2 regions of the Lactococcus sp. DD01 genome follow, and region 1 is predicted to be linked to the other one. Evidence: riboswitches for the same ligand, from Rfam matches in the RefSeq annotation. Region 1 holds a riboswitch; the other holds the start of a gene.
What was found. A riboswitch is a leader RNA that binds a small molecule or an ion and turns the genes downstream of it on or off. The one in region 1 is predicted to bind lysine.
Positions count from the first base shown of each region.

Region 2: linked by a shared signal. The riboswitch ahead of LACDD01_RS10120 (amino acid permease) and the one ahead of LACDD01_RS05280 (ABC transporter permease subunit) in region 1 are both predicted to bind lysine.

Region 1 is NZ_KQ968939.1:1,080,692-1,091,643, reverse strand. Features, by position in the region: gene pfkB (1-phosphofructokinase) at 1-651, shown strand, start outside; gene LACDD01_RS05305 (PTS fructose transporter subunit IIABC) at 666-2,570, shown strand; gene LACDD01_RS05300 (type B 50S ribosomal protein L31) at 2,682-2,924, shown strand; gene LACDD01_RS05295 (YceD family protein) at 3,140-3,691, shown strand; gene LACDD01_RS05290 (response regulator transcription factor) at 3,793-4,488, shown strand; gene LACDD01_RS05285 (HAMP domain-containing histidine kinase) at 4,576-6,066, shown strand; lysine riboswitch at 6,206-6,373, shown strand; gene LACDD01_RS05280 (ABC transporter permease subunit) at 6,462-8,033, shown strand; gene LACDD01_RS05275 (amino acid ABC transporter ATP-binding protein) at 8,034-8,771, shown strand; gene murD (UDP-N-acetylmuramoyl-L-alanine--D-glutamate ligase) at 8,911-10,272, shown strand; partial or broken gene murG (undecaprenyldiphospho-muramoylpentapeptide beta-N-acetylglucosaminyltransferase) at 10,274-10,952, shown strand, end outside.
Region 2 is NZ_KQ968942.1:64,973-76,760, reverse strand. Features, by position in the region: gene recX (recombination regulator RecX) at 1-460, shown strand, start outside; gene LACDD01_RS10155 (MurR/RpiR family transcriptional regulator) at 543-1,391, shown strand; gene LACDD01_RS10150 (DUF960 domain-containing protein) at 1,423-1,731, shown strand; gene LACDD01_RS10145 (metallophosphoesterase) at 1,765-2,532, opposite strand; gene rpsR (30S ribosomal protein S18) at 2,641-2,886, opposite strand; gene ssb (single-stranded DNA-binding protein) at 3,006-3,500, opposite strand; gene rpsF (30S ribosomal protein S6) at 3,538-3,831, opposite strand; gene LACDD01_RS10125 (hypothetical protein) at 4,017-4,229, opposite strand; lysine riboswitch at 4,444-4,620, shown strand; gene LACDD01_RS10120 (amino acid permease) at 4,696-6,159, shown strand; gene dnaX (DNA polymerase III subunit gamma/tau) at 6,195-7,853, opposite strand; gene LACDD01_RS10110 (protein kinase family protein) at 7,866-8,486, opposite strand; gene LACDD01_RS10105 (GAF domain-containing protein) at 8,499-8,978, opposite strand; gene LACDD01_RS10100 (hypothetical protein) at 9,035-9,328, opposite strand; gene LACDD01_RS10095 (DUF2089 family protein) at 9,330-9,596, opposite strand; gene LACDD01_RS10090 (chorismate mutase) at 9,736-10,005, shown strand; gene LACDD01_RS10085 (hypothetical protein) at 9,998-10,429, opposite strand; gene glnA (type I glutamate--ammonia ligase) at 10,494-11,788, opposite strand, start outside.

The DNA of each region.
Region 1 (10,952 bases):
ATCAAAGTCAATGCGCAAGAGGAAACCTCCTTTGATGCTGCTGGACCAGACTTATCAGATGCTGAAATTCAGGCCTTCCTAAGTAAATTTGATGATCTACAAAGTGATGACATTGTCGTTTTTGCTGGTACTATCCCTAAAGCTTTAGGGGAAGACTTCTATGAAGTTTTGATTGAGAAAGTAAAAGCCAGAGGCGCACAGTTTGCTATTGATGTTGACGGACAAAAGTTGCTGAAAACATTGAAATATGAGCCACTCGTCATCAAACCTAATCGTGAAGAGTTGGAAGAAATCTATTCTGTTAAGTTTAAATCCAAAGAAGATATTATCCCTTATGGTCAAAAACTTTTGGCAGAAGGAGCACAAAATGTCATGATTTCTATGGCAGGTGATGGTGCTTTACTCTTCACAGGTAAGGAAACTTATTTTGCCGCTCCAATCAAAGGAGAGTTGAAAAACTCTATCGGTGCAGGAGATTCAACAGTTGCAGGTTTCCTGGCCGAGTGGAGCCGAAGTCAGGATACTTTAGCAGCCTTTAAACAAGGTGTTGCCTGTGGTACAGCTAAGGTTTTCTCAGAAGACATGCCGAGTGAAAGCTTCTTAAAAGAATGCTTTGAAAAAGTAACAATCGAAAAAATAAACGAAGATTAGAAAAGAGGAAGATTATGGAAATCAAAGATTTACTCAAAACAGAAGTCATGATTTTGGACCTTCAAGCAACGACTAAGGAAGCTGCCGTGGATGAAATGGTAAACAAGTTAGTCGCAGAAGGTTACGTCAGTGATTTTGATACATTTAAAGCTGGAATTATGGCTCGTGAAGCGCAAACTTCAACTGGTTTGGGCGATGGTATTGCCATGCCACACAGCAAGAATAAAGCTGTCAATGAAGCTGTTGTCCTATTTGCAAAATCAAATGCAGGTGTGGATTATGCAGCCCTAGACGGACAACCTGTCAATCTTTTCTTTATGATTGCAGCACCAGAAGGCGCAAATGACACACACTTGGAAGCCTTAGCACAACTTTCTAAGTTCCTCTTGCAAGCTGGATTTACAGACAAAGTAAAAGAAGCAAAATATCCGCGTCAAGTGTTAGAGCTTTTCTCTGAAGATACAGAAGAAATTGAGCAAGTCACTGATAGCGAGCATTATGTTTTAGCCGTAACAGCATGTACGACAGGTATTGCACATACTTATATGGCTGAAGAAGCACTTAAAAAACAAGCTGCTGAAATGGGCATCGCCATCAAAGTTGAAACAAATGGGGCGCGTGGGATTGACCACAAGCTGACTGCTGAAGATATTCAAAAAGCTGACGGTATCATCGTTGCAGCGGATAAGAAAGTGGAAATGAACCGTTTTGCAGGGAAACCGATGGTGCAAGTTCCTGTCGCTGCCGCTATTCGTCAACCCGAAGAACTCATTAATAAGGCAGTTTCTGGTAATGCACCAAAATTTGAAGCTGATGCCGCTGATGAGGCAAAAGAAGAAAGCTCTGGCGGTATTGGTAAAGCCTTCTACAAACACCTTATGGGTGGTGTATCTGCAATGTTACCATTCGTCGTTGGTGGTGGTATCTTGATTGCTCTTGCCTTCTTGATAGACCAATCAATGGGTGTTCCTAAAGATCAATTGGCCAACCTTGGTTCTTATCATCCGATTGCGGCTTACTTTAAAAATATCGGGGGCGCAGCCTTTGCTTTCATGCTTCCAGTCCTAGCTGGTTTTATCGCCAACTCAATTGCAGATAAACCTGGTTTAGTTGCAGGTTTCGTTGCGGGTTCAATGGCTGCCTCTGGTCTTGCCTTTGGCAAACTTGATCCAGCTACAATGATTCCATCAGGTTTCCTTGGCGCTTTAGTTGGTGGTTTCATTGCTGGTGGTGTTATTATCCTCTTGCGTAAGCTCTTGACTGTCTTGCCTAAATCGTTAGATGGGATTAAAGCAATCTTGATTTTCCCACTTTTAGGGACATTCATCACAGGATTGATCATGCTTTTCATCAATATTCCTATGGCAGCAATCAATACAGGCCTTTCAAACTTCTTGAACAGCCTTAATGGAGCATCAGCTTTAGTTCTTGGTATTATCGTTGGTGGTATGATGGCAGTTGACCTTGGTGGACCAATTAACAAAGCTGCTTATATCTTCGGTACAGGAACATTGGCCGCAAGTGTTGCTACTGGTGGCTCAGTCGTTATGGCAGCGGTTATGGCTGGTGGTATGGTTCCACCTCTTGCAACTACAGTTGCCGTCCTCTTCTTCAAAAATAAATTTACAAAAGAAGAACGTCAATCAGGTTTAACAAATATTGTTATGGGACTTTCATTTATTACAGAAGGTTCCATCCCATTTGGTGCTGCTGACCCAGCACGTGCTATTCCTTCATTTGTTGTTGGTTCAGCCTTAGCAGGTGGACTCGTTGGTGCGGCAGGTCTTAAATTGATGGCACCACACGGCGGTATCTTCGTCTTAGCTCTAACAAATGGCCCACTTTTATACCTTCTCTTTGTTTTGATTGGTGCTCTTGTTTCTGGTTTGATGTTCGGTTATTTGAAAAAAGAAAAATAGTATTTTAAATAACAAAAAAGCTTGAATTTCAGCAACAAATCTGTTAGAATATTAAGGTCTAACAAACTTTGGTCTGGCAAACAGTCCAAGGCAGAAAGGAAATTTTGCAAAATGAAAAAAGACATCCATCCTAATTACCAACCTGTTGTGTTCTTGGATACAACTACTGGTTTTAAATTCTTGAGCGGTTCAACTAAAGGTTCGAAAGAAACTGTTGAATGGGAAGACGGAAACACTTATCCATTGATTCGTGTGGAAATCTCTTCTGACTCACATCCATTCTACACTGGCCGTCAAAAATTCCAAGCAGCGGACGGACGTATCGCTCGTTTCAACAAGAAATATGGAAAATAAAAAAGTGCTTCGGCGCTTTTTTATTATCGCTCAAATTTGCTATGGTAAATCAAGTCCAACTGTAAGCAAATTCTGAACATCTTTTAGTTCATTGGGCTATAAAAATTAAAAAAATATCATATAATAGAAACAGATAGTATACACATATAAAATTAAAGGCATGCGTGAATATGCCTTCTTTTAAACTCACTATAAAGATAAAGGAAAAATAAAATATGAAATGGTCTATTTTAGAAGTATCAAAAAAGAAAATAATTAAATTCGAAGAAGCGCTTGATTTAACGGAAGAACTTAAGCAACGCTCAGAAGAAATCCTTGATGCAAAACCTGTAAATGTTCAAGGACAAATCGCCTATGACGATGGCATCTATTACTTGGATTATACACTTGAAGTGGATTTGACTTTACCATCATCACGGAGCTTGAAGCCAGTAGAGTATCTTATGTCAATCGCTGTGAATGAAGCCTTCACCACAGATGAGTTTCTTAAAAAGAATGAAGATTTACTGGACAGTGACATGATATTTACATTGGAAGCAGATTGGATTAGTCTATCAGAATCGGTAGCTGATAATATTCTTTTAGAAATTCCCTTGCAAATTTTAGCAGAAGATGAGAAAGCTGGAGCTACAAGTTTACCTTCTGGCAAGAACTGGTCTGTCTTGTCTGAAGCAGACTATCAGAAACAAAAAGAAGAAGAAGCAGATAAAGAAAATAAATCACCTTTTGCAGGATTGGCAGATTTCTTTTCCGAAGAAAAAAATTAAGAAAAATCTCATAAAACACTTGCAACAAAATTACAATTATATTATAATTTCATTATAGAGGAAATAAAATTAAAAAGAAAAGATATTAATGAGGCTAAACTATGAATTCATCTAAACGTATTTTGATTATCGAAGACGATAAAAACATTGCGAGATTTGTTTCACTTGAGCTTGAACACGAAGGATATCAAACTGCGGTTCAAGACAATGGTCGTAAAGGTCTTGAAGAAGCAATGTCAAAAGATTATGATTTGATTTTGCTCGACTTAATGCTCCCAGAGCTGGATGGCTTTGAAGTTGCACGACGCTTACGCCGTGAAAAAGATACACATATTATTATGATGACTGCACGTGACTCAACAATGGATCGTGTAGCAGGTCTTGATATTGGAGCGGATGACTATATTACAAAACCATTCGCAATTGAAGAATTGTTAGCGCGTGTCCGTTCACTCTTCCGTCGTGAAGACCATATCCACACGATTGAAAAATCAGACAATACTTCATTCCGTGATTTGGTAATTGATAAAACAAACCGCACTGTACATCGCGGAAAAAAAGTTATTGACCTTACACGTCGTGAATACGATTTGCTTTTGACCCTGATGCAAAATGTGGGTGACGTCGTAACACGCGAATACTTGGTTTCTGAAGTATGGGGTTACGAAGAAGGTACAGAAACAAACGTTGTTGACGTTTATATCCGCTATTTGCGTAACAAAATTGACGTGGAAGGCCGCGAAAGTTATATTCAAACGGTTCGTGGTATGGGATATGTCATGCGTGACCGCAAATAATATAGGGAATATATAAGAAGATTTCTAGTGGTTTTGCCACTAGATTTATTCCTTTTATGGCGATGTAAAGAAATAGAAAAATGCGACATGGTAAAATTTTTTGATTCGAAGAAGAAAAAAGCAGAAAATCTGCCCGAGCGTAAGCGAAGCATCATGCTACGTTGGGCCTTTGCAAATACGATTTTTTGTTTTATAACCTTCACTATTTTTACAGTATTGGTTTATCAACTGACCATAACAACCTTCATCAATTCTGAAAAAGAGGACATGATGAAAGCTCTGGACAATGTTGAGCAAAGTTTATCCCAATCGGAAAGCAAACTGTCGGAAGACAATCTTGCAAATTATTTGGCTTATGCCAAAGACTACACAGCATCCAGTCAGGGAAAAGAAAATGAGCTAGAAACACTTGGAAGTATGATTGGTTCTAGGAAGTCTTTTTATGTTTTTGATGTCGGTGAAAATTTGATTTATTCGACCAATTCGTATGGTTTCCCGCTAAGGAAAGATGTGGGGGATTCTACTCATGCTGTACGTACATTTGGTGAATATTCTGGTTATTTGGTTGAACGACCCGTTCATTCTAAAAAAACAGGGAAACTGATTGGCTATGTGCAGGCTTTCTATGATATGAGTTATTATTACAGCGTGCGAACAAAGCTACTGATTGCCCTGATTATCTTAGAAATTATTGCTCTCTTTATTGCTCAGTTTGTCGGTTATTTTATGGCAAGTCGCTATATCAAGCCTCTAGAGCGTTTGCACGATGCGATTACTACACGTGCCAATAATTTGAAGGCGGATTTCAAACCTGTAGTGATTCAAACAGGCGATGAAATTGAAGAACTGGCGACTGTTTATAACGACATGATGATTAAGCTTAACGATTACGTTGATCAGCAGAAACGTTTTGTTTCTGATGTCAGTCACGAGCTACGTACGCCACTTGCAGTTTTAGATGGTCATTTGAATCTCTTGAATCGATGGGGGAAAAATGATCCGGAAGTGCTTGAGGAGTCTTTACAGGCCAGTATAGAAGAAGTTAGCACGATGAGAACGATGTTAGAGGAGATGCTTGCATTGGCCCGTCTTGAAAGCATTGATTTTCAAGATGAAGATCTGATCTGTGATCCAACAGAAGTTTCTAATTTTCTTAAGAAAAACTTTCTCCTTATTCATCCTGATTTAAATTTAACTGTTGAAAATTACTTGACGCCGGGTAGATTGGCTCATATTTATCCCAACCATTATGAACAAGGCTTAAAAATTTTGATTGATAATGCGATAAAATACTCGCCTAAAGATCGCCAAGAAGTGAAAATCCATCTAGAAGAAGATGACAAATACATTATTACGACAGTTGAGGATCGTGGCTATGGCATTAGTCAAGAAGATTTAAAACATGTCTTTGAGCGCTTTTTCCGTGCCGATAAAGCACGAAATCGAGATATAGGTGGAACAGGTCTTGGTCTGTCTATTATCCAACGCATAGTGGAAAACTATGACGGGGATGTCAGTGTGACTTCCATTGTAGGCGAAGGATCGAAATTTACTTTAAAAATTCCTAAGATTAAATAAATATAAAAATTCTACTGAGTATCTAAAAGTACTTGCTAGGCTTTTAATCTTAATCTTATTTCTTGAGTTTTTTGATAATTCGAGAAAATTGTTGACATTCGTTTAAAAAAAGGTTAAGATTTAAAATACAATATACAAATAAAATGATAGAGGTCGCAATGAATAGGAAGTTTTACTGAGCTGGACAAGCGTTGAAGTAAAACGGAGGAGACATTGCCGAAATGAATTCACTCGTCCAAGTGAGTTTGTTGGGGCAGCAAGGGATACTTGCTGAACTGTCGCAGTTTTGCGGAGTGCTATTCGTTACTTACTGATAATATGAATCACGTACAACGTTTAGCAACCTCTCTGTGTAAAGGTTGCTTTTTATTTGGAAAAATGAAAGAGAGAGTATTATGAGAAGAACAAACTTATTCTTACTTGTCGCGACGTTGTTTACGGTATTATTTATCGGTAGTTCAAAAGTGAGTGCAGAACAGTTCCGTGTCGGAATGGAAGCTGCATATGCCCCTTTTAACTGGACACAATATGATGATAGCAACGGTGCTGTCCCTATTGATGGTGTAGATGGCCAATGGGCTAATGGTTACGATGTACAAGTTGCAAAAAAACTTGCTGATAAGTTAAATAAAGAATTAGTAATCGTCAAATCAAGTTGGGATGGCTTGCTGCCAGCTCTAAAATCCGGAAAAATCGATGGCATTATTGCAGGAATGTCGCCAACTGCGGAACGTAGAGAACAAATCGCCTTTTCAGAACCGTATTACACATCTAACCTTGTAATGATGGTCAAAAGTGGCGGTCCCTTTGCTCAAGCATCGAGTTTAGCAGACTTCTCTGGTGCAAAAATCACTGCTCAGCTGGGAACTTTTCACTATAACATGATTGACCAGATTGAAAGTGCTAACAAGCAAACAGCAATGAAAGATTTTTCAAGCATGCGTGTGGCTTTACAAAGTGGAGCCATCGATGGTTATGTAGCTGAACGTCCCGAAGGAGTGACAGCAGAAAAAGCAAATCCAGACTTCAAAATGATTGAATTTGGCGAAGGAAAAGGTTTTGTCACAAACTCTGATGATACAACAGTCGCAGTAGGTTTACGTAAAAATGATCCCAACTTACCTGTAATTAATAGCTTTTTGACAGGTTTTACACCTCAAGACCAAAAAGAACTGATGGATGAAATGATTGCTGCTCAACCAGAAGCTAAAACACAAGGCGCTTGGTATGATCAAATTATCAGTATTGTAAGAGATAACGGCAAACAGTTTCTTAATGGTACAGGGATGACCTTATTCATCTCTTTGATTGGTACGATTATTGGTACAGTTTTAGGTCTTCTTATTGGTGTTTATCGTACTATTCCAGAAATTAGTAATAAATTTTTAGCCTTTTTACATAAAGTATTTGGCTGGCTTATTTCAGCTTATATTGAAATTTTCCGTGGTACACCAATGATTGTTCAAGCAATGGTGCTTTACTATGGAACAGCTCTAGCTTTTGGCTTGAGTTTGGATCGGACCTTAGCTGCGCTAATTATTGTGTCCATCAATACAGGTGCTTATATGTCGGAGATTGTACGTGGCGGTATTTTCTCTGTGGATCAAGGGCAATTTGAAGCCGCGCAAGCTATCGGAATGACACATGGGCAAACTATGCGCAAGGTTGTTTTACCACAAGTCTTGCGAAATATTCTTCCAGCAACAGGAAATGAATTTGTCATTAATATCAAAGATACATCAGTCTTATCTGTAATTTCAGTAACTGAGCTCTTTTTCCAAGGGACAACAGTGGCGCAACAAAACTTTATGTATTTCCAAACCTTTGCTGTCATCTGTGCAATTTACTTTGTCTTAACATTTACAGTAACACGTATTCTACGCTTTGTAGAAAGAAAAATGGATGGACCAGACGCTTACGTCCCAATCCAAAATCAAATGCAAGTACAAGAACCGGGGGACGCTTAAATGACAGCAATCTTAGAAATCAATCATTTAAAAAAATCATTTGGCAGTAATGAAGTGTTAAAAGACATTCACTTAACGGTAAATCAAGGCGAAGTTATTTCGATTATTGGTTCATCTGGAAGTGGTAAATCGACATTACTTCGTTCAATCAATTTATTGGAGAAGCCATCTGGTGGGGAAATAATTTATAAAGGTGAAAATGTTTTAGCAAAAGGCTTCGATATTCCTAAATATCGCACGCATCTGGGCATGGTTTTCCAAAGCTTCAACTTGTTTAACAATATGAATGTTATCGAAAATGTTATGGCTGGGCAAGTTACAGTATTGAAAAAAAGCCAAGAAGAAGCTCGGACTATTGCGCTCGAGAATCTGGAAAAAGTGGGCATGGCAAGCTTTGCTAATGCCAAACCTGCACAACTCTCCGGCGGACAAAAACAACGTGTGGCGATTGCTCGTGCAATTTCTATGAATCCAGATGTGATATTATTTGACGAGCCGACTTCAGCGCTTGATCCCGAAATGGTAGGCGAAGTCTTACAGACAATGAAAGGACTGGCTGAAACAGGATTAACAATGGTTATCGTTACACATGAAATGGAATTCGCGCGTGATGTAAGTGATCGTGTAATTTTCATGGATAAAGGGGTTATTGCTGAAGAAGGACGGCCAGCGGAAATCTTCGGAGCTCCGAAAGAAGAACGGACGCGCGCTTTCCTTTCACGCTTCTTGAAAGCTTAAATAAAAAGAGCAAGCTTATGCTCTTTTTTTCTTTGCAAAAGACCTCTTATTTTCACAGTAAAACTTTCAAATACAAACTCTATATTGAAAAAATAGGTAAATAGCGGTAAAATAGAGGGAAGTAGAAAGAATAGGAACAATGAAAAAAATCAAAACTTTTGAAGAAAAAAAAGTACTCATCCTCGGATTAGCAAAATCAGGAGAAGCTGCAGCCCGCTTGCTTCATACTCTAGGTGCACACGTAACTGTAAATGACGGAAAGGCTTTTGAAGAAAACCCTGCCGCGCAAGCCCTCTTGGAAGAAGGCATTGAAGTTATCTGTGGTAGCCATCCCCTTGAACTTTTAGACGAAGATTTTGATTTTATGGTAAAAAATCCAGGTATTCGTTATGATAACCCAATGATAAAGAAAGCATTGGAGAAAAAGATTCCAGTTGTTACGGAAGTTGAACTTGCTTATCTTGTTTCGGAAGCTCCAATTATTGGGATTACTGGAACCAATGGTAAGACAACAACAACAACGCTGATAGCAGATATTTTAAATGCGGATGGTCAGTCTGCAAAATTAGCAGGAAATATTGGTTTTCCCGCTTCTGAAGTAGCTGCCCATGCGAGTGCTCAAGATACTTTGGTAATGGAACTCTCAAGTTTTCAACTGATGGGAATTGTAGATTTTAAGCCTCAAATCGCTCTCATTACCAATATCTTTTCATCGCATTTAGATTATCATGGCTCTCAAGAAGCTTATGAAGCTGCCAAATGGCGTATTCAAGAAAACTTAACTTCTGAGCAATACCTTATTCTCAACTTTAATCAGGAAAAATGTCGTGCTCTAGCAGAGCACACAGCAGCTCGAGTTGTGCCATTTGCAACTGAAAATAAAGTTGATGGTGCTTATGCGCTGGAAGGTAAACTTTATTTTCGTGATGAATTCATCATGGATGCAGATGACCTAGCTTTGCCTGGGGAACATAATTTAGAGAATGCTCTGGCAGCAATAGCTGTTGCCAAGCTTTCGGGTGCTAAAAATCATGCAATTATTGAAGTGCTGACAAGCTTTTCGGGTGTGAAACATCGCTTGCAGTATCTTGGTGAACTTGCAGGACGTAAAGTCTACAATGATAGCAAGGCCACAAATATACTGGCAACAGAAAAAGCTTTGTCAGGTTTTGAAAATAGTCGCTTATGGCTCTTAGCTGGCGGACTAGACCGTGGAAATGGCTTTGAAGACCTCGCGGATTCTGTAACAGGGATTAAAGGTATGGTTCTTTTTGGGGAGACTGCACCAAAGCTGCAAGATCTTGCAGATCGCTTGCAGATTCCAACACTCCACAGTGAAAATGTCGCAACAGCTCTTAAAGCAATCTTTAATAAGACGGAAGAGGGGGACACTATTTTACTTAGTCCTGCTTGTGCCAGCTGGGATCAGTACAAGACCTTTGAAGAACGTGGGGATATGTTTATTAAAGCTTTCGAAGAATTGAAAGGTGAATGGAAATAGTATGAAAATTATTGTAACTGGAGGCGGAACGGGAGGTCATATTTATCCTGCACTGGCCTTTATAAAGCATCTGAAAACTATTGAGCCAGACTCAGAGATCCTCTATGTAGGTACAGAACGCGGCTTGGAGAGTAAGATTGTTCCTGCCGCAGGCGTGCCCTTTAAAACTGTGGATGTACAAGGTTTTCGTCGTAGCCTTTCTTTAAATAACTTTAAGACAATCTACAAGTTCCTGAAATCTACATCAGATGCGAAGAAAATTGTTAAGGATTTTAAACCTGATGTGGTTATTGGAACAGGAGGCTATGTGGCTGGACCGATACTTTACGCAGCAGCTAAGCTCAATGTGCCGACTATCGTTCATGAACAAAATTCAATTCCAGGGATTACTAATAAGTTCTTGAGTAAATATGTGGACAAAGTTGCGGTCGCCTTTGAAGCAGCCAAGCCCTTCTTCCCAGAATCCAAAACAGTTTTTGCTGGTAATCCACGTGCTCAGGAAGTTGCAACTTTAAAAGCTACCGATATTCTGGAAACAGAATATCAACTTCAAAAAGGTAAGAAAACGGTAGTTATTTTTGGAGGGTCACGAGGCGCTCAAACAATTAACGAGGCGGTAAAAGCTGCTTTACCAAAGTTTGCAGAAGCGGATTACCAAATCGTCTATGCCTCAGGACAAA
Region 2 (11,788 bases), on a different contig from region 1:
GGGAAAAGTACGCACAGCAAGTGCTGGTCCTTATCAGATCAAACAGAAACTCCACCTAAAGGGGCTAGATTTACAACTTATTGATGAGGGTATAGCACAAGTTTTCAATGAAGAAAAACAAATTGACGTGGCTGTCGCTCTTGCGGAAAAGATAGTCCGTCAAAAAGCAAGTCGTCACACTCGACAACAACTAAAACAAAAAATCACACAAGGACTCACTGCTAAGGGTTTTTCCTATGCCATTAGCGCTATAGCTCTTGAAAGTCTAGAACTTGAAGTGGATGAAGAAAATGAGTTAGAGCTCCTTTACACTGAACTCGACAAAAGTGCCCGTAAATACAGTAGAAAATACGAAGGCTATGAGCTTAAGCAACGCATCACCCAAGCCTTAGCCCGTAAAGGTTTCGACTTTAGTGATATTTCTAGCGCAATACGAGACTATGATTTTGAAGAGGAATAAATCAACTTTCTCTTTAAAAGCATTTCCCATTTTCCACCTCAAAATTGTGTTATGATATAATAAAAGCAAGACTGGAAAGCATATGACACAATCTCTCATCACACGTATCAACTCTTATTACGATAATCTCAGTAAATCTGATCAAGCCATTTCAAATTACTTGATTGAAAATATGGACACGGCTGCCCGCTTATCCATTCAAGAATTCGCAAAGAATACTAAAGTATCTACTGCAACCATTTCGCGTTTTGCCAAAAAAATCGGTTTTGATTCATTTCAAGATTTAAAGTTAGCTATCCACAGCACCGAAAAATTTAAATCCGACAACTTTTTCAGCGAACTATCGCCAGAAGATAGCTATAAAGATATTCTTGCCAAGAATTTTACAAGTAATATTTCTTCTCTCAATGCAACATTGCAGCTGATAGAGAGCGAAACTTTGGATAAGGTTATGAACATCCTCCTATCCGCCAAAACATGTGGTTTTTTTGGTCTGGGTGGCTCTAATGCCGTTGCTTTAATTGCTTACCATAAATTTTTGCGTATGCCACTGCAAACGGTATATCATCAGGATTTTCATTATCAACAAATGTTGGCTTCTAAACTGACCGAAAAAGACTGTGCTTTTGTTATCTCACATACTGGTAAAAACAAAGATACACTGAAAATCGTTGATATTTTGAAGAGCAATCACGTTCCTGTGATTGCCATTACGTCATTTGCCAACTCAGCCTTGGTGAAAAAAAGCGACTTGGCACTTATTTCAATCGCTGAAGAAATATCTTTTCGACCTGAAGCTGTCGCTTCAACCGTTTCTCAAATTAGTCTTCTCGATGCCATCTTTTTGATGTACGGGATGAAAGCTCAGGATTCAATCGAAGATACTTTGGAAAACATTCGAGAAGTGATCAGCCAAACCCGTTTAAATTAAACTAGAAAGTTAATGATAAAGGAGGACCAAAATGGCATTTACTGAAACAAAAGGACGCTATGCAAGCTATGGAACTGTCTCTAGTATTCCTGGTGAAATCATTGACAGTTTTTGGTTCATCATTGACAATCAGCTAAAAGGCGTTATCCCGCTTGAGCCCCTTATCAATTTTGAATTACTCAACCAAAAAGGACTGCTTTCTGTGAAATTTTCACAGCCGCACAATCCTTTAACCATTACAGTTGATTTCCAATACCCTTTTAATAATTCTTGGCCTCGGCATTTCCATGCTGTTGATAATAATGGTAAAGAAACCATTATCTCTTCACAAGAACGTTAAACAAAAGTCTCCAGATAAAATTCTGGAGACTTTTTAAATTTCATAATAGACGATTTCTGGAGGAACACCAAATCTGATTGGTAAAAAGGTTAGGCCAATACCGGCATTGACAAAAAGTTTTGTATATTTCCCTAATATGTATAGACCAGAATCATACACCTTTGAGCCATCATTACGTAAGCGCAAATTACCAAGACGAATTTGCCCACCATGGCTATGTCCTGCAACGACTAAATCATATTTTTCAGGAAATTCTACTTGTAAAATCGTATCCGGCTCATGAATCATTAAAATCGAAAACTTTCCTTGCTCAGGGACCATACTAAAATTTGGTTGTCCTTCACGTAAATCATCAAGTCCGGTTAATGATACTGTTCCTGACATGAGTGATTGGTTGGTAAGTACAGTAAAACCTGCTTCCTTTAGAAAAGTTCTTATATAGTTAGCATCCCCTTCATGCGAAAAATCATGATTACCCAAAATCGCAAATTTTCCTAAGGGTGCTTCAAGTTCTGCTAAAATTTCTTTTACCTTATCAACATCATGCGCTTGCGCCCAATCGACTTTATCAAATAAGTCGCCTGTGAACAAGATCAAGTCAGGTTGTGTTTTATTTATGTGTTTTGAAAATTTAAAAAAGCGGCGTGGATGTGTGTGCCAATTAAAATGTGTATCGGTAAAGTGTGCAACTTTCAGCCCGGCTGTGTTTGAAATTTTCACTTGTCGCACACGCATCAAATGCGGTTCAACGAAAATACCATAAGCCAAAAGGCAGAAAAGTAAAATTATAATCCATGTCATTGCTTTATTTTACCATATTCAGATTTTTTATTCTTCATAATGAGATTCACGCTCCCTATTGTATCAAAGCACGTAACAAAAAAACACCCGAAGGTGCCTAGTTATTTCTTAGTTTTCGTCTGAAGCTACGAATGGCAAGAGAGCCATAACACGTGCGCGTTTGATAGCTGTAACCACTTTACGTTGGTTTTTAGCTGAAGTACCAGTTACGCGACGTGGCAAGATTTTACCACGTTCTGAGATAAAACGTTTCAAGAGTTCAGTGTCTTTGTAATCAACAACTTCGATTTTGTTAGCTGCGATAAAGTCAACTTTTTTACGGCGTTTGAAGCCACCACGTTTTTGAAAAGCCATAGTGTGTTTCTCCTTATATTATTGTATGATGTTGTTGAGTAGAAAAGTCAATACGGATACCGCTTTTATACTCAACGAATAGGGCTCAGTTAGACTGCCTTGTACAGCTGCCTTACTTATTAGAATGGAAGATCATCATCTGAGATTTCCATCGGTGAGCCACCAAATGGATCTGCATCACGACCAAAATCAGGTGTTGAATTTCCTGCTGAGCTGTTAGAGCCAGCAAAAGGACGATTTTGTGATTGTTGTTGCTGTGGTGCAGAATATGAACCAGAGCCACCTTCACGTGCGGCACGACTTTCAAGCATTTGGAAGTTATCAGCCAATACTTCGGTCACGTAAACACGTTGACCTTCTTTGTTTTCATAATTTCGCACTTGAATACTACCTGTTACACCAATCAAGGCACCTTTTTTAGCCCAATTTGCCAAGTTTTCAGCAGATTGACGCCAGATGACACAGTTAATGAAATCAGCTTCACGTTCGCCTTGCGCGTTTTTAAAACGACGGTTAACAGCAATCGTAAATGTAGCAACCGCAGTATTTTGCGGTGTGTATCGCAGTTCAGGGTCACGCACAACGCGTCCGACCAAAACAACATTATTAATCATGATGCTTCTCCTTTAAATTTGTCCAGCTAAACTAGAATTAAGCTTCTACTTTAGTGATCATGTGACGAAGAATGTCGCCGTTAATCTTAGCAAGACGGTCAAATTCGCTCAAAGCTTCTGAATCAGTAGCAGCTTCAAGAGTTACGATGTGGTAGATACCTTCGCGGAAGTCTTGAATTTCGTAAGCGAGTTTGCGTGTTTCCCAGTCTTTAGACTCAAGATTAGCAGCACCGTTGTCAGTCAAGATACTATCGAAACGTTCAACGAGGGCTTTCTTTGCTTCTTCTTCAATGTTTGGACGAATAATATAAAGAATTTCGTATTTTGTCATTGATTTTTCCTCCTTTTGGACTAATGACACAGGTTGGAGCCTGTGTAAGTTATGAGTTTTTACTCACAAGTATATATTCTATCAAATTTAGCTACATTTTGCAAGTTGATTTATCTTATTTATTCTATTATAAAATAAAAAATAACCCTCTGCCTCTGCAGAAGATTTCTCATCATTTTTTATTATTAAGCGACTACCTCAAGCACATTAGCTGGAATGTAGCGATACTCACCTTCTTTCGATTGATAATAGCCAAGCTTTTTCACGATAAAATGCAACTTGCAACGGCTATCAAAGCGCTGGTATAAGTGGGAGATTTCCCCTTCCTGGCTACGGGTTACGCATACTATTTTTTCTCCCACGTAAGTTGGAGATACATATTTTGGGGTAAACGTCATTGAAAACCACCTCCAGATATAATTGAGATGAAAACGCAATCATCTCTTCTTATATTATAACTCTTTTTAATCTCTAAAACAAATGTCTAGATTTTTAATGGCTAAACATTAAAAAATCTGTAATTTTAAACAACAACGTGTATAATTATTCAAATCTAGCAGGCTCGTCCTTGACATCCCTCTCAAATTAATCTAAAATATTCATAAATACTTAATAAACGATAGAGGTCGCAACCAATAATAAGCTAAGCAGAGCTAGAGCATGCTGAGAAGTTTAGCCCAGGAGCGGTTGCCGAAAGAAAAGTTATGCTCACCGACTTTTCTTGGTTTAGCGGGAAATACCTGTTAAACTGTCGTGGTCTAACTATGACCATGATGCGCTATTCGGATGAAAGATCTTTCTGACGTTTAGCAATCTCTAGGGATTGCTTTTTGTATTAATATTTATAAATTTAGGAGAGAAGTAATGGATAATACTTCAAATAATGAGGCCACGCCATCCACGCAAGTTAAACGTGGCCTTAAACATCGTCACTTAACAATGATTGCCTTAGGAGGAACTATTGGCACCGGGCTATTTGTTGCATCAGGCGCAACGATTTCTCAAGCTGGACCTTTAGGCGCGTTAGTTGCCTATGTCGCCATTGGGCTCATGGTTTTCTTCCTTATGACGTCTTTAGGTGAAATGGCTTCCTATCTTCCAGTATCAGGCTCTTTTGCTTCTTTCGCTGACCGTTATGTAGATAAAGCTTTCGGCTTCGCTATGGGATGGAACTATTGGTTTAACTCAGCAATTACTGTAGCGGTTGAGGCAGCTACAGTTGGTGTTATTATGCAGTTCTGGTTGCCCCATGTGCCCACATGGATATGGTCGACTATTGTGATTGCGCTCATCCTCTTGGTTAACCTCATTTCAGCTAAAGCTTATGGTGAAGCAGAATTTTGGATGGCGACAATTAAAGTCATCGCTGTTATCGCCTTTATCGTGATTGGTCTCGCAACAATTTTTGGAGTTATGAGTTATAAGCCAGATGTGGCACGCAATCTTTCTGCTGGAGGAAATCATGGTTTTGTCGGTGGTATTGGAGGTATGATTGCTGTCTTCATGATTGCAGGCTTCTCTTTCCAAGGTACAGAAATCGTTGGTATCGCAGCCGGCGAGTCAGAAAACCCTGAGAAAAATGTACCCTCAGCGATTAAACAAGTCTTTTGGCGGATTATTATTTTCTATTTCCTCTCAATATTCGTAATCGGTGCCTTGGTTTACTATAAAGACCCTAGTCTTCTCCGTGCAGCAACCCAAAGCGACATTACCGTTTCTCCATTTACCTTGGTATTTGAACGTGCTGGCTTAGCTGCTGCTGCATCCGTTATGAATGCTGTCATCTTAACCTCGGTTATTTCATCTGCAAACTCTTGGTTATATGCTGCTTCTCGCATGCTTTTTGGTATGGCAAAAGAGGGGCATGCACCGAAAATCTTCGCTAAAACAAATACAAGTAACGGCGTACCAATTTATGCAATTTTAGCGACTGTTGCCATCGGTCTTTTGGCCTTCTTAACAAGTATCTTCGGAACTGAAATTTATTTCTATTTGGTCGCTGCTTCCGGTTTGTCTGGTTTCTTGGCTTGGATTGGAATTGCTATCTGCCATTTCCGCTTCCGCCGTGCTTTTATTAAACAAGGTCATAAACTTTCTGAGTTAGGCTACCATGCTAAATGGTTCCCTATTGGACCAATCATCGCTCTTATTCTTTCAATCATTATCGTTATCGGGCAAATTACTACCGTAACGATGAATGCGCAAAGCATCATTACGACCTACCTTGCTTTACCTCTCTTCTTGATTTTATATTTCTCTTACAAAATCGTGAAGAAAACAAAACTTATTCCGCTTGAAGAAGTTGATTTAAGCCGTGATATTGATTAAAACGACTAAAAAAAAAAACGCCATAAGGCGTTTTTTTAGTCGTTGATTATCTTCACTTTTTCGCCAAAAAATTCTTTAGCCTTACTTACAAGAACTTCTTCTGCTTCTGGCTCAGATTCCGTATCTTTTGTAACATGCTGCTCCCCTTTTTTAAGGCTTAAGACATACTCTTGACGTACAGACTGCCAATCTTGCTCTGCTAAAGCAATAATCTCAGGCGAGAATCCCAATATTGATGACATTAAATTGCCAAAAGTTAATTGTAGGTTTTCATTTTCCGTAACACGCTTTGCTAAATTACCATGAGGAAAAGTAACTACCACAAAATTACTTGAGGCTGCCACGGGGGCAGTATTATTGATTAAGGCACGGTCTGAAGGTTTGGTAAAGCTGGAAACAATTTCAGGCCATGCACCAAAAACTGCTTGACGAGCTTCGTTGGTCGCTTCCTTTAAAGCTTTAAAAACCAAATCTTGATTTACAGTGTACTTTTCGGTGACTGTTTTCGTTTTCACTTGCTGCTTAATTTGAACTTCTTGACTGACAGTGGATACCACCGTTTGGTTGCCCGTTTCTGCCAATTTAGCTTTTAGCTCTGCAACTTCTGCTTTTAAAGCCTGAAGCTCATGGCTCAAACTTTCCGGAACTTCCTTATCTTCCGCAGAAGAATAAGCACCTGCATCTACAAGACGCATCGTCATCACATCAGCAGCAATTTTGCTCTGTGTTGTTTCTTTAATAATTTTCAGAGACTCAATCGCAATGTTGATCCATTGGTAAAGACGAGGTCGTGGGATTTCATTATTTTCCCGCAAAAGCAAATCACGGAAATAAGTTAAGAGATCTTCCGTAAAACGCAACATATTTTTACCTTCAAGAAAGATTTTCTCCAAAGCATCAAGTGCAGTTGGTCCATCTGAAGCGGTCAATGCTGCAACATAAGAGACAAGCGCTTCATTGGCAATGGAGCCTGTCACTAAAAGAGCATCCTTCTCTGCAAGCTTGCCATCAGAAAAACTTAAGGCCTGATCCAATAAACTCAAGGCATCACGCATTCCTCCCTCGGCAGATTTTGCAATGACATCAAGTGCCGCATCTTCAAACTCAATCTTCTCATCAGCTAAAACTTCTGCTAAGTGCTGACGAATATCATTTGTCGTGATAGCTTTAAAAGCAAATCTCTGCACACGACTAATAATTGTTGCCGGAATTTTTTGAAGCTCAGTTGTTGCTAAAACAAAGACAACATTATCTGTAGGTTCTTCCAAGGTTTTCAGTAAAGCGTTGAATGCTCCCGTTGAAAGCATATGAACCTCATCGATAATATAAACCTTATAAGTTGCGCGACTGGCTGCATAGGTTGATTTATCTCGAATCTCACGAATTTCGTCAACTCCATTATTCGAAGCAGCATCAAGTTCAATCACATCTTCAAGACTGCCTTGGGTAATAGCTTGACAAATATCACAAGTGTTACAAGGCTCTCCCTCTTTCTGATTAGGACAGTTAATTGCTTTGGCAAAAATTTTTGCCGCGGAAGTTTTTCCTGTCCCACGTGGACCACTAAAAAGATAAGCGTGGGAAATCTGCCCATTAACGATAGCATTCTTTAAGGTTGTGGCCACCACTTCTTGGCCAACCATCTCATCAAATCTTTGACTACGGTATTTTCTATATAAAGCTTGGTAAGCCATTTTTCATTCCTTCTAATAAAGGTCTGGCTCTGCGCCAAGACCGAGCTCTTCATTGATTCGGAAAAGAACATCACGCGCCAGTATAGACTGATCAATATCGGCAGCGTTATAATTTTTCATTGCCTTGTAAATAGCCCAAACGCGAGCGCGGATGACTGTTGCCTTATCGGCTTCAGCGGCGGAGAAAAATATCTTTCTTTGTTTCTCATCAAATATTTCCCATGCAATAGTCAAATCACAGGCTGGATCGCCAACTATGGAAGCTGTTGTTTCAGCCACTCCCGAAAATTTGTCGGCCATCTTCCACACGGTATCTAAGTTCAAATCCCCATGTAACACGACCGCGGGCTTAGTCCATGGATTTTTAGAAGCTTTATCCCAATACAAGCGCAGACCTTCTACAGGTGCAATTCTTTTCATTTGATCCAACAGTGTCAAAAATTCAGCTTCGATGACCGGCAACATTAAGGCTGGGCTTTCGGCTCCCGTTGCTTCTAATTGGTGCAACTGATACACAAAGTTACCCAAATCTTGAGCAAATGCTTTAGGTTGAGCCAAAGCATTAAAACCTACAGGCTTCACCTCACTGGTACCAAATTTATCTGCTATAAAGTTATTTACTGTTTCCTTCATTGTTTACCTCGCTCAAAAAAATTTCCAATCAGTCATATCTGACAAAATGTGGCAAAATTCTTCAAGATATTTTTGATCGACATCATCATAAAAGGAAGTTTCTGAAGCATCCAAATCTAAAACTCCTTTTAATTCGCCGTCTTTAATAATCGGTACTACAATTTCTGACAGTGCTCGGCTGTCACAAGAAATATAGTTTTTATGTTCTTTAACATTGTCAACAATCAATGTTTGGCGTTTTTCTGCGGCTTCACCACATACTCCAGCGCCTAACTTTATTTCGACACAAGAAACCCCACCTTGAAAAGGACCTAAAATAAGTTGTTCGCCGTTGTACAAATAAAACCCTGCAAAGACTTGATTAGGCAAGAAGTCATTAAGAAGAGCTGATGCGTTGGAGAGATTTGACAATGTATAGTTTTGTGTTGAAAGTAAACCTTTCAATTGTAGGTTAAGGAGTTCATATCCTTCAATTTTTTCGCTTTTATTCATCTTATAATTATAAACTTAACCCACAATAGAGTCAATACTTGCGGTTAAATTATCTCTTATTTTCTTTTTGAAATATCTTTGGCTTTCATTTTCTCTAACTCTTTATTTATCTTGCTTTTTCTTGACTCTTTTCCTCCTTGATACAGCATGATTAAGACAAAGAGTCCAACAAAGGGCATCACAATATCTTTAAAATTAAACCCGAGAGCACCTCTGTATAAGAAAACACCTACAGCGGCCAAGAAAGCAAGCGGAAGTATGGCACCCAAGTACTTATTTTCCCTATATCCCGCAAATGTCTGAAATGCGATAATGACTCCAATTATTGCTATATCCATTAAATGATTCATCTCAAATCTCCCTATATTTTCTTATAATCTCTTTTGCACTGCTCAGACTCACTTTTTCATCAATAACCATTTGCATAATACTCACTTCAAAGGAATCCTTTTTAGTATCATTCAGAGCAATTTTCTCAATTAAACGGTCTACACGCAACCGCACTGTAGGATAACTCACCCCATAATACCTGGCCAACTCTTTCAAAGAACCCGATGCAAAAATAAATTGTTTGATAAATTCTTGTTCTTCATCTTCCAGATTAAAAAACCAATCCATAATTTCTCCAACCTTAATATTATTTATTAAAGTTTAACATTATTAAAGTCGAAAGACAAACTTTTTCATTTTAATAAATGTAGATTGCTTTTTTTATTTAAAAATTGTCCTCCAGAAGCTTTTGTGTCATAATAAAAATATGACTTTAGAAAAAACCCGTAAAGAAATTGATGCACTAGACGATCAAATTATTGCGCTTTTAGAAAGACGCATGTCCTTGGTTGACGAGGTAATCACAGCTAAGGCAGAAGAAAATAAAAATGTCTACGATGCGGATCGAGAATACTTTATTCTCGAAAAGATAAAAAAAAGGACAGAGAAACTCCAATACGAGCCAGCTATCCACTCTATCTATAAAGAAATTATGAAACGTTCCCGAGAATATCAAGAAAAAAATCGCTTTAAATAGCGATTTTTCCTTTCATACTTGAACGTAATGCCATATATTCTAATTGTGGCAAGTCCAAGAGAACTACCTTGCTACTTTCGATTAAACCAGCCGAGAGTAAGGCATTCAAAAAGCCCTTAATTTCAGTCGTACCTAATTCAAGACATTCTACGAAAATGATATGTTGAGGAGCTTTTAGTTGACCAAGCAATACCTCAAAATCTTCTGGTTGAAGTGCAACTTCTGGGTCTTTGCGATTAACAACCGTCAAATCTTCATTCTCCGACAAGTATTTGGATGCAAAGTCCTCAAACAGGTCACCATCAGCAGCTGCTTCCTGCGGTCCAGATACTGCATAAGCTCCTCTCTCCAACATTGCAAGTTTTGCAACCTGTCCATAGTCTAATTTATCTATAATATTTTTTAAATTTTCTTTTATATCCATATGTATAGTTTAGTCTTTTTAGTATAAAAATTCAAAAAAAGCATCTTAAAGATGCTTATCTCTTTTAGTAAAGTTCCAAATAGTTATCGATTTCCCATTGACTTACAAATTGTGCATAGCTCGCCCATTCGATTTTTTTAGCTTCCACAAAGTTAACCAAAACATGCTCACCTAAGGCAGCTGTTACTACTTCATCTTCACGTAGTGCCTTCACAGCATTGTGTAAAGTCGACGGCAAGTCTGTAATACCATGTGCTTTACGTTCACTTTCGGTCATTACATAAATATTCGCTTCAACAGCTTCTGGTGCGGCGATTTTATTTTCAATCCCATCAAGACCAGAGGCAAGGAGAACAGCCATTGTCAAGTAAGGATTGGCTGATGGATCTACTGAACGAAGCTCGACACGTGTAGACATACCACGGGATGCTGGTACGCGAATTAGCGGTGAGCGGTTACGACCAGCCCAGGCAATGTAAACTGGTGCTTCATATCCGGGCACTAAACGTTTGTAGCTATTAACTGTTGGGTTAGTGATGGCTGTATAGTTATAAGCGTGCTTGAGCAAACCGCCAATAAAGTAGTTTGCAGCTTCCGAAAGTCCCATATCACCTGCTTCATCATAGAAAGCATTTTGCCCATCTTCTGTGAAGAGCGACATGTTGCAGTGCATACCAGATCCATTAATACCAAACTTAGGTTTGGCCATAAAGGTTGCGTGTAAACCATGTTTACGTGCGATTGTTTTTACCACAAGTTTAAAGATTTGAATATTGTCACAAGCTTTCAATGCATCGGCATACTTGAAGTCAATCTCGTGTTGCCCAACAGCTACTTCATGGTGGCTTGCTTCTACTTCAAAACCAAGGTCAGTAAGGACATTTACGATTTCGCGACGTGTATTTCCTGCCAAGTCGGTCGGTGCGAGATCAAAATATCCACCTTTATCGTTTACTTCCAGTGTTGGTTCTTGATTTTCATCAAGCTTGAAGAGGAAAAATTCAGGTTCTGGACCAAGATTGAATTTTTTAAAGCCTAATTTTTCCATATTTTTAAGATTACGTTTCAATACGCCACGTGGATCTCCTGGGAAAGGTTGTCCTTCTGCTGTATAAACATCACAGATAACGCCAGCTACTTTTCCGTACTCATCTCCCCAAGGGAAGATAATCCATGTGTCCCAATCTGGATAGAGGTACATATCTGATTCATTGATGCGGACAAAGCCTTCAATTGAACTGCCATCAAACATCATCTTGTTGTCAAAAAGTTTGTCTAACTGTTCATCAGTTGCTGGAACTTCTACGTTTTTAAGTGTTCCTAAAATATCGGTAAACATTAGACGTAGAAACTTAATAT